2 regions of the Nocardiopsis sp. NPDC006938 genome follow, and region 1 is predicted to be linked to the other one. Evidence: predicted binding sites of a transcription regulator. Region 1 holds the regulator's gene; the other holds the start of a gene.

Region 1 (4,444 bases):
TCCGTCGTGCGGGGCGGTGGTCGCGGCCGCGACCACCGCCCTCTACCTTGGGTGTGACAACTGATGGGGAGGCGGTGGCCGGTGGGCTCTGCGACGGGTGCTGGACCCCGGCCCTGGGTACGGGCGGCTGTCGTGGTGACGGGCACCGTGGTGGTCTCCGCCGCCGCGGTCGGCGGTGGCCTCTGGCTCACGGGGGACGACCCCGACCAGCCGCACGGCGGCGACGCCCACACCTCGGCGCCACCGTGCGGGGTGGTCCCCGAGGACGCCGTCGCCCGGGCACTGCCCGGCGCGGTCCTGGAGACCGACACCGGGGGTCCCCTGGCGGGTGGAGAGGGCACGGCGTGCGTGTGGACCACCGCCGGGCTCGACACCGACCCCCAGGGTGTGCTGCGGGTGGACCTGTCGGCGCGCTTCACCGACGCCTCGGCCGAACCCGTCGTCACCGGTGACGAGGCCGCGGCCCGCGCCCAGGAGGACGTGGTCCCGCAGCGCGGTCGGCCGGTGGAGCTGGGCTCCGGAGGCCGGGCCGAGGTCTGGCGCGGTCAGGTCCCCGGCACCGCCGAACTCGCCTTCCACCACGACAACCTCCTGGTCCGCGTGTCCTACAGCGCGGTGGAGGAGGACGATCCCGTGCCCTTCGACCGTGCCCGTGAGACCGTGGTGGGCTTCGCCGAACAGCTGGGGGAGGTCCTGTGAGTTCCCCGCACCCCGGCCCCCCGCCCGTCTCCGGTCCCCGCGAGGACCCCGGGGCCACCCCGCCGCAGAGCCGGGCGCTGGCCGTCACCCTGCTGGTCGTGCTCGTCGCGGCCGTCCTCGCCCTGGCGGGCTGGCTCGCCTGGTACCTGCTCGGCGACCGCGTGGAACGCGGAGAGTTCGAGGCGGCCCCCGAGTGCGGGGTCGGGGAGACCGATACCCTCGCCGATCTGGTGCCCGATTACGAGAACGAGCTCGAGGAGACCGTGGGCACCGCCCAGGACGCGTTCGGCACCGGATGGCAGTGCCGCTGGGCCACGCCCGAGGGCACCGGCGGCTCCGTGCCCTCCGCCGCCACCCTCGTCCTGGTCGCGGCCCCCGTCGAGGGAGGCGAGGACACCGCCGCCGACACCCTGCGCGCCACGGCGGACGGCAACGACGCCAGCCCGGTCGACGGTCTCGGAGACGAGGCCCTCACCTGGGTGGAGGAGGGCGCCTTCGAGGTGGGCTGCGTGGGGGTGCGGGTCTCCAACCTGTACCTGGAGTCCTGCTACACCGCCGCCACCGACTACGACGCACTCGACTCCCTGGACGGCGCGACGGCGCAGGAGAGGGCCCAGCTCCTCGCCCGCTCCGTCGTGGACCAGCTGCCCGCCCCCGAGGACGACTAGGGCGGCTCCGCCCCGTTACCAGAGGCCGTCGAGGAAGCGCTCCAGCGCCGGGGCCACGTCGGGGGAGAACGCGCGGTCCGCGTCGGGTGCGACGGCCCCGGGGGAGTCGTCGTACTCCCGCAGGATGTGGTCGGCCCCGGCCAGGTCCACCCGCTCGGCGCCGGGCAGACCGGTCATGAGCCGGTCGACCTCCTCCTGGTTCACCTGCGCGTCCCGCTCGCCCCACAGGACCAGCACCGGGGTGTTCTCGGGCAGGTCCTCGGCCAGCTCCACCGGGTCGAAGGCGTCGATCCAGGCCAGGTAGTCGGCGCCGTTCTCGTCGAACAGGCCGGTGGCGTCGGTCTCGGGCAGGGCGCGGCCGGAGCGGACCGAGGCCCGCCCCGCCCGCAGGTCGGACAGCATCCGCGCGGCGCCCGCCTCGTCGATGCCGCCCTGGGCCTCGGCGACGCGCACCTGCTCGGAGACCTGCCGGTCGATCAGGTCGAGCATGCGCGTACCCGGCGGGGCGGCCAGTACCAGGGCGGGTTCCGCGTCGAGGACCTCATGGGCGCGCAGTGCGAACAGGGCCCCCTCGCTGTGCCCCAGGACGAGGGTGCGCTCGGGGTCCACCTCGGGCTGGGCGACCAGCTCGGCGTAGGCGGCGGCCATCTGCCGGTCGAAGACCAGCGGGTCCACCGGTTGGTCGAGGGCCTCCTCCTCGGCCTCGCTCATCCGGTCCGGGTCGGCGCTGCCGAACTTGTCGTAGCGCAGGGACGCCGCCCCGGCGCCGGTCAGCACGCGGGCGAGGTTGAGGTTGGTGTCGGCGTCGGGGCGCACACTGCCGTTGCCGTCGCGGTCGGTGGGGCCGCTGCCCGAGATGATGAGTACCCCGGGGACGGTGCCGCCGGTGTCGGCGGGCGCGGTGAAGGTTCCGGGCACCGTGAAGCCGCCGCCCTCGAAGGAGACCTCGCGTTCCCGCCCGGGGGCGCCGGGCAGCACCGGGTCGGCGCCGTCGTCGGGCGCGCACGCGCTGACCATCAGGACCGCGGCGGCCACGGAGGCGGCCAGGGCGGCCCGGAGCCGGTGCGGGGCGGGAGGAACGGGAGCGCAGGCAGGTGTCGACACGCCCTCAGCGTAGCGGCCCGCCCCGCGCCCCCGGCTCCGGGACCAGTAGCTCAGACGCGGCGCATGACCGTGACGACCTTGCCGAGGATGGTGGCCTGGTCGCCCTGGATGGGCTCGTAGGCGTCGTTGCGCGGCATCAGCCACACGTGCCCGTCCGGCTCCCGGCGCAGCACCTTGACGGTCGCCTCGTCGTCGAGCAGCGCCGCGACGATGTCGCCGTTCTCGGCGGTCTGCTGCTGGCGCACCACGACCAGGTCGCCGTCGGTGATCGCGGCGTCGATCATGGAGTCGCCGACCACGGTGAGCATGAACAGGCGCCCCTCACCGACCAGCTGCCGGGGGAGCGCCAGGACGTCCTCGACCGCCTCCTCGGCCAGGATCGGGCCGCCGGCGGCGATCCGGCCGACCAGCGGGACGGACGCCGCGCGGGTGGAGTCGGCGGTGAGCTCCTCCTGGGTGAGGGTCTGGGAGGCCCCGCGGCCGGGGGTGCGCAGCTCCACGGCGCGCGGCCGGTTCTGGTCCCGGTGCAGGTACCCCTTGCGCTGGAGCACCTTGAGCTGATGCGCCACGCTGGAGGGGCTGGACAGGCCGACCGTGTCGCCGATCTCCCGGATGGACGGCGGGTACCCCCGCTCGCGGACGTACTTCTGGATGCAGTTGAGGACGCTCTGCTGGCGTGCGGTGAGTCTGGGGGTGTCGGGCGCGGACGCGCCCGGGTCGCCCACGGGCGAAAGAACGGTGGTGGGTCCTGAGCCGACGGCTCCGGGCTTGTCCTCCGGCACGGCCGGGCCTCCTCGGTGTTCGGTTCGGTCAGGGCCCGCGTGTGCGGCCGGTCACGGGCCACGCGGACCGGACGGCGAAGCCGGTGTGAAATCAAGGTCAACTTTAGTCCTTGCACACGGTGATATCAAACAAGCGTTCGAGAAGCCGTGGACGGGTCCCGGCGATTTCCCATTGTGTTTTCGCGCGCCGATTTTCCGGGTCGCACATATGCGCGGACACGAGGGGGGCCGTTGTCGTCCGAATGCGCGACCTCCGTATGGGGTTCGTCTCGCGTCGCCGCGTCCGCGTCGCGCGCCGGACGGGCGCGGGGGAATTCGGACGCGTCACGGTGTGGCGTCCGGCGGGCCGCGCGCCCGCGCCCCCTTATCCTGGGAAACGGCTCCCAGGGCCGCACATCCCCGTTTCCACCTCCCCGAACCGTGTGCTTCGGCGCCCCCTGTCCCGGGATTGGGGACGCGCCGGTGCCAGGGTTGCGGGCGTCCGTCTCAACACCTAGGTTCGACCACAACATCTGGTGTTGGCATGGGGGCTGTGGTCAACAAGTTGTGGTTAAGTAGAAGCCTAGGGTTGTTGGTCGGGTAGAGAAAGCCAGGTGAACCGGGATGCACTGTCCGTTCTGCCGTCATCCGGACACCAGGGTGATCGACAGCAGGTCCACAGACGACGGCGCGGCCATCCGCCGCAGACGGACCTGCCCCGTCTGCGAGCGCCGCTTCACCACTCAGGAGACCGTCCTGCTGATGGTGGCCAAGCGCTCCGGGGTGACCGAACCCTTCAGCCGCACCAAGATCATCGCCGGAGTGCGCCGCGCCTGCCAGGGCCGCCCCGTGTCCGAGGACGCCCTCGCCAAACTCGGCCAGCAGGTCGAGGAGGAGATCCGCGGCCGGGGAGTGGCCGAGGTGCCCGCGCATGAGATCGGCCTGGCCATCCTGGGCCCCATGCGCGACCTGGACGAGGTCGCCTACCTGCACTTCGCCAGCGTCTACCGTGGGTTCGAGAGCCTCGCCGACTTCGAGGCCGAGATCGCCAGCCTGCGACAGGACCGCGAGGGGGAGCCCGTGGTCGACACCACCGGGTAGCACGGGCCGCGCCGGTACGGCCACCGCGAGGTGGGCGGGAGCACGGCGAACGCCGCGCCCTCCGCGCCACCCCGAACACACATGAGACGTCCGCGCGGTCAACGCCGGGTC
Region 2 (4,444 bases), on a different contig from region 1:
CGGTGCTGGCCGACGAACTCGTCCAGGTTCTTCGGGCGCAGCGCTCCCTCGATCTGGTGCTCCTCGACGTCTGCCTCGGGCGAGACGGCGTCACGCTCGTACACGGGTGTTCTCCCTTCCGGTTCCGGTGGCGGCTAGGCGCGGCTGAGCCTGCGCAGGGCACTGCGCAGCAGGACGGCGACGTCGTTGGTGTCCTCGGCCTCGGCGGCGACGGCCGAGGCCGCGGCCTCGGCGTCCTTGGCCGACCATCCGAGGTTGACCAGACCGGAGACGACCTGTCCGCGCCAGGCGCCGTTGGGGACGGCGCCCGCGGCGGTGTCGACGGGGGGCAGGGTGCCGTCGGTCGTGACCGGGGCGTCGAGCTTGCCGCGCAGTTCGAGGACGATGCGCTGGGCGCCCTTCTTGCCGATGCCCGGAACGCGGGTCAGCGCGGCCGTGTCCTCGGTGGCCACGGCCTGGCGGAGGCTGTCGGGACTGTGCACGGCGAGCATGGCCAGGGCGATCCGGGGCCCGATACCCGAGGCGGTCTGGACCTGTTCGAAGAGGGTGCGCTCGTCGTCGTCGGCGAAACCGAAGAGGGTGAGGGAGTCCTCGCGTACGACGAGGCTGGTGGCGACGGTGCCCTCCTCCCCCACGTGGAGCCGGGAGAGGGCCGCGGGGGTGCACCGCACGGTCATGCCGACCCCGCCGACGTCGATGACGGCGCTGGTCGCGCCGCGTGCGGCCACCCGGCCGGTGAGGAACGCGATCATCTGGTGTGGACACCGGGAGGGGTGCCCGTCTCCTTCCTGGGGGCGGCTTGCTGGGGGCGGTGGGGTCGCGCGAGCCCGACCGCGCGGCGGTGTCAGCGGCCGCGTGCGCGGCGGGCCAGTTCCACCTTGCGGGCGAAGTCCTGTTGGGCCTGGGCGACCCGGGCCTGGGCCCCGCCGCGCCAGATGTGGCAGATGGCCAGGGCCACGGCGTCCGCGGCGTCGGCCGGTTTCGGCGGCCCGTCGAGTCCGAGGATACGCGCGACCATACCGCCGACCTGCTTCTTGTCGGCGCGGCCGCTGCCGGTGATGGCGGCCTTGGCCTCGCTGGGCGTGTGGGTGGCCACGGGCAGGCCGCGCCGGGCGGCGCAGACCAGGGCGATACCGCTGGCCTGGGCGGTTCCCATGACGGTGCTGAGGTTGTGCTGGGCGAAGACGCGTTCGACGGCGACGGCGTCGGGTTCGTAGGTGTCCAGCCACTGCTCGATGCCGCGCTCGACCTCGACCAGGCGTTGCGGGAGCGGCGTGTCGGGGCCGGTGCGGATCGCGTCGGCGGCCAGCAGGCGCAGCGGGCGGCCGATGGCTCCCTCCACGGCGCCGACGCCGCAGCGGGTCAGCCCCGGGTCGATCCCCAGCACGCGCACGTCGCCACCCGGTCCTTCGTCTCGTCGTCCAGCGGCCGCCGGTCTCGAACGCCCGTTCGCACCATGCTAGCGGCGGGCACCGACGGATCGGCCGCCGTGCGCGGCGTGTCGGGCCCGCGCGGGTCTCGGGGGTGGACGCGAAGCCCGCACGGTGCTATGTTGATCTCAGATCGAGAAAAACTCACAATGAGAACAACTTGGGAGGCGCGGTGTCCGAGGGGATCGACGGACCGGCCGACACGCCACACGGCCGGGAGCACGACGCCGACGACGAGCGCAGGTTCCTCGCCGGGTACGACCCGCACGCGTTCGCCCCCGTCGCCGTGACGGTCGACGTGGTGGCGCTCACCATCCGCGACACGGTCCCCCACGTCCTGCTCGGCCGACGCGGCCAGCAGCCCCAGAACGGACGGTGGGCCCTGCCCGGCGGGTTCGTCAGGGCCCAGGACGGACCGAACGGACCGGCCGACCCCGACCTGCCCGACGCCGCCCTGCGCGTGCTCACGGAGAAGACCCCCCTGCCCGCCGAACTCCACCTGGAGCAGCTCGGCACCTACGGGGCGATCGACCGCGACCCTCGTATGCGGGTGGTCTCGGTGGCGTACATGGTGCTCGCGCCCGACCTGCCCGACCCGCGCACCGGCCGCGACACCACCGAGGCCGCGTGGGTGCCGTGGACCGCGCTCGGCCACGGGGACGGGGCCCGGGAACGGTACGAACTCGCGTTCGACCACGCCCGCGTACTCGGCGACGCGATCGAACGCGCCCGCTCCAAGCTGGAGTACACCTCCCTGGCCACGGCCTTCCTTCCGGGCACGTTCACCGTCTCCGCCCTGCGCGGTGTGTACGAGGCGGTCTGGGGGCGCACCCTGCACGCCGCCAACTTCCACCGCAAGATCCAGGCCACCCCGGGGTTCGTGGAGGACACCGGCGCACTGGCCGAGCGCGGCGGCGCGGGGGGCGGGCGGCGGGCCCGGCTGTACCGGGCGGGCGGCGCGGCCCTGCTGCACCCGCCGCTGTTGCGCGGGGCCCCGTGAGAGGACCCCTGGGGCACGGAACCGACGAGGACACGACGACCGCGAGCACGGGCGAGGGGAGCACAGTGGACACCGAAGGAGACTCTCGGGACGGACTCGACGAGGCCCTGCGTGAGGTCGGCCTCGCGGCCGACCCCACCGACCTGTTCGGCCCCGTGCCGGTCGACGGCGGCCCCCTCCCCGCGGCCGCCGCCTCCGCGTACCGTCGCCTGGCGCGGCGGCTGCATCCGGACACCGCGCCCCCGCTCCGCGCGGCCGAGGCCGCGGACGGGTTCACCCGGCTCACCGAGGCGTGGCGGCGCTACCAGAGGGCCGCCGAGGGCGGCCCCGGCCTCGACGACGTGACGCTGGTGACCCGGGAGCGGACCTACCACGTGAGCCGGGGAGGTCCTCTGGCCAGCGGTGACGTGGCCGACCTGCACCCGATGCGGTGGAGGGGGGACGACCCCGCCGCCCCCGGCGGCGGCTGGCACGACGGGGTGCTCAAGCTCCCCCGGGCCCCGCGCGACAACGACCTGGTCCTGGCCGAGGCCACCGCGCTGCGCCGCGTCCGCGAACACGGCCAGGAGCGGTACCGCGCCTTCGTACCCCGGCTGGTGGAGTCACTGCGCCACCGCGACGCGGCCACCGGAGTGGAGCGGCGCGGCAACGTGCTGGACCGCCTCACCGGCTTCCACAACCTGGCCGAGGTGCGACGGGCCCGCCCCGAGGGGATCGACCCGCGCGACGCCGCCTGGATGTGGCGGCGGCTCCTCGTCGCGCTCGGCAACGCGCACGGAGCCGGGGTGGTGCACGGGGCGGTCATCCCCGAGCACGTGCTGATCCACCCGGAACAGCACGGACTGGTGCTCGTGGACTGGTGCTACTCCGTCACCTTCGCCTCGTCGCGCACCGCGCCGCACGTCCCGGCGATGGTGCCGCACCGCCGTGACACCTACCCTCCCGAGGTCGCCGACCGGCGCCCCGCCGTTCCCGCCACGGACGTGTACATGGCCACCCGCTGCGTGGAGTTCGTGACCGGCGGCCGCCTGCCCGGGCCGCTGCGGGCCCTGGCACGGGGGTGCACGCTCCCCTCGCCCGAACGGCGGCCCGCGGACGCGTTCGCCCTGCTGGGCGAAGTGGACCGCGCGCTGGAGCGCTGTTTCGGACCGCGCCGGTTCCGGCCCTTCTCCATGCCCGGCTGACCCGGCCCGTTGCCCGGACGCCGCATCCCCCGCACCGATCCGCAGACCCCCTCCCCCAGACCCCGGGCCCCACGCCACGCCACGCCACGCCACGCCACGCCACGCCACGCCACGAGGAGACCACCATGGGAAGCAGCAGCTGGTCCACCGACGCCTACCGCGCCCGACGGGCCTACCAGTCCTCCGCCGGAAGCAGCGGCTTCGACTACCACGACGACGTCACCGGCACGCCGCGCGACCAGTGGCGGGCCCACCCGTCACTCGACCCGCACGGCGTCAACGTCCGCGAGAGCCGCGACTCCGACGCCCACCCGAACTCGCTCGCCGTCTCGGTGCTCTTCGACGTCACCGGTTCCATGGGGCGTGTGCCCCGTTCCCTCCAGGCCAAGCTCCCCGACCTGTTCGGGCTGCTGCTGCGCCGGGGGTACGTACAGGACCCGCAGATCCTGTTCGGCGCGATCGGCGACGCCACCTGCGACCGCGTCCCCCTCCAGATCGGTCAGTTCGAGTCCGGCAACGAGCTGGAGGACGACCTCGGCAACATCCTGCTGGAGGGCGGGGGCGGAGGCCAGATGACCGAGTCCTACGAACTGGCCATGTACTTCATGGCGCGCCACACCGCCCTGGACTGCCTGGAGAAGCGGGGCAGGCGCGGCTACCTGTTCATCGTCGGGGACGAGATGGCCTACGGCGCGGTCAAGGCGCGCGAGGTCCGTGACGTGGTCGGAGACGACCTCGCCGAGGACGTCTCCCTCCCGGCGATCCTGGACGAGCTGCGGCGCAAGTACGAGGTGTACTTCCTCATGCCCACCGGCAGCCACCACTTCGGC

What was found. Region 1 encodes LexA, which represses DNA repair genes until DNA is damaged. Its sites were predicted from a motif close to TCGAACANNTGTTCGA; they were not measured.
Region 2: ruvC (crossover junction endodeoxyribonuclease RuvC) is a predicted target of LexA. The motif match lies at 1,438-1,453, and genes of this name have one in related genera.

What each region holds. Positions count from the first base shown of each region.
Region 1 is NZ_JBIAGA010000011.1:69,198-73,641, reverse strand. It holds gene ACFYL4_RS17540 (hypothetical protein) at 64-699, shown strand; gene ACFYL4_RS17535 (hypothetical protein) at 696-1,367, shown strand; gene ACFYL4_RS17530 (alpha/beta hydrolase family protein) at 1,383-2,471, opposite strand; gene lexA (transcriptional repressor LexA) at 2,522-3,196, opposite strand; gene nrdR (transcriptional regulator NrdR) at 3,857-4,333, shown strand.
Region 2 is NZ_JBIAGA010000001.1:161,167-165,610, forward strand. It holds gene ruvB (Holliday junction branch migration DNA helicase RuvB) at 1-104, opposite strand, end outside; gene ruvA (Holliday junction branch migration protein RuvA) at 135-752, opposite strand; gene ruvC (crossover junction endodeoxyribonuclease RuvC) at 845-1,393, opposite strand; gene ACFYL4_RS00740 (NUDIX domain-containing protein) at 1,603-2,430, shown strand; gene ACFYL4_RS00745 (molecular chaperone DnaJ) at 2,496-3,614, shown strand; gene ACFYL4_RS00750 (hypothetical protein) at 3,740-4,444, shown strand, end outside.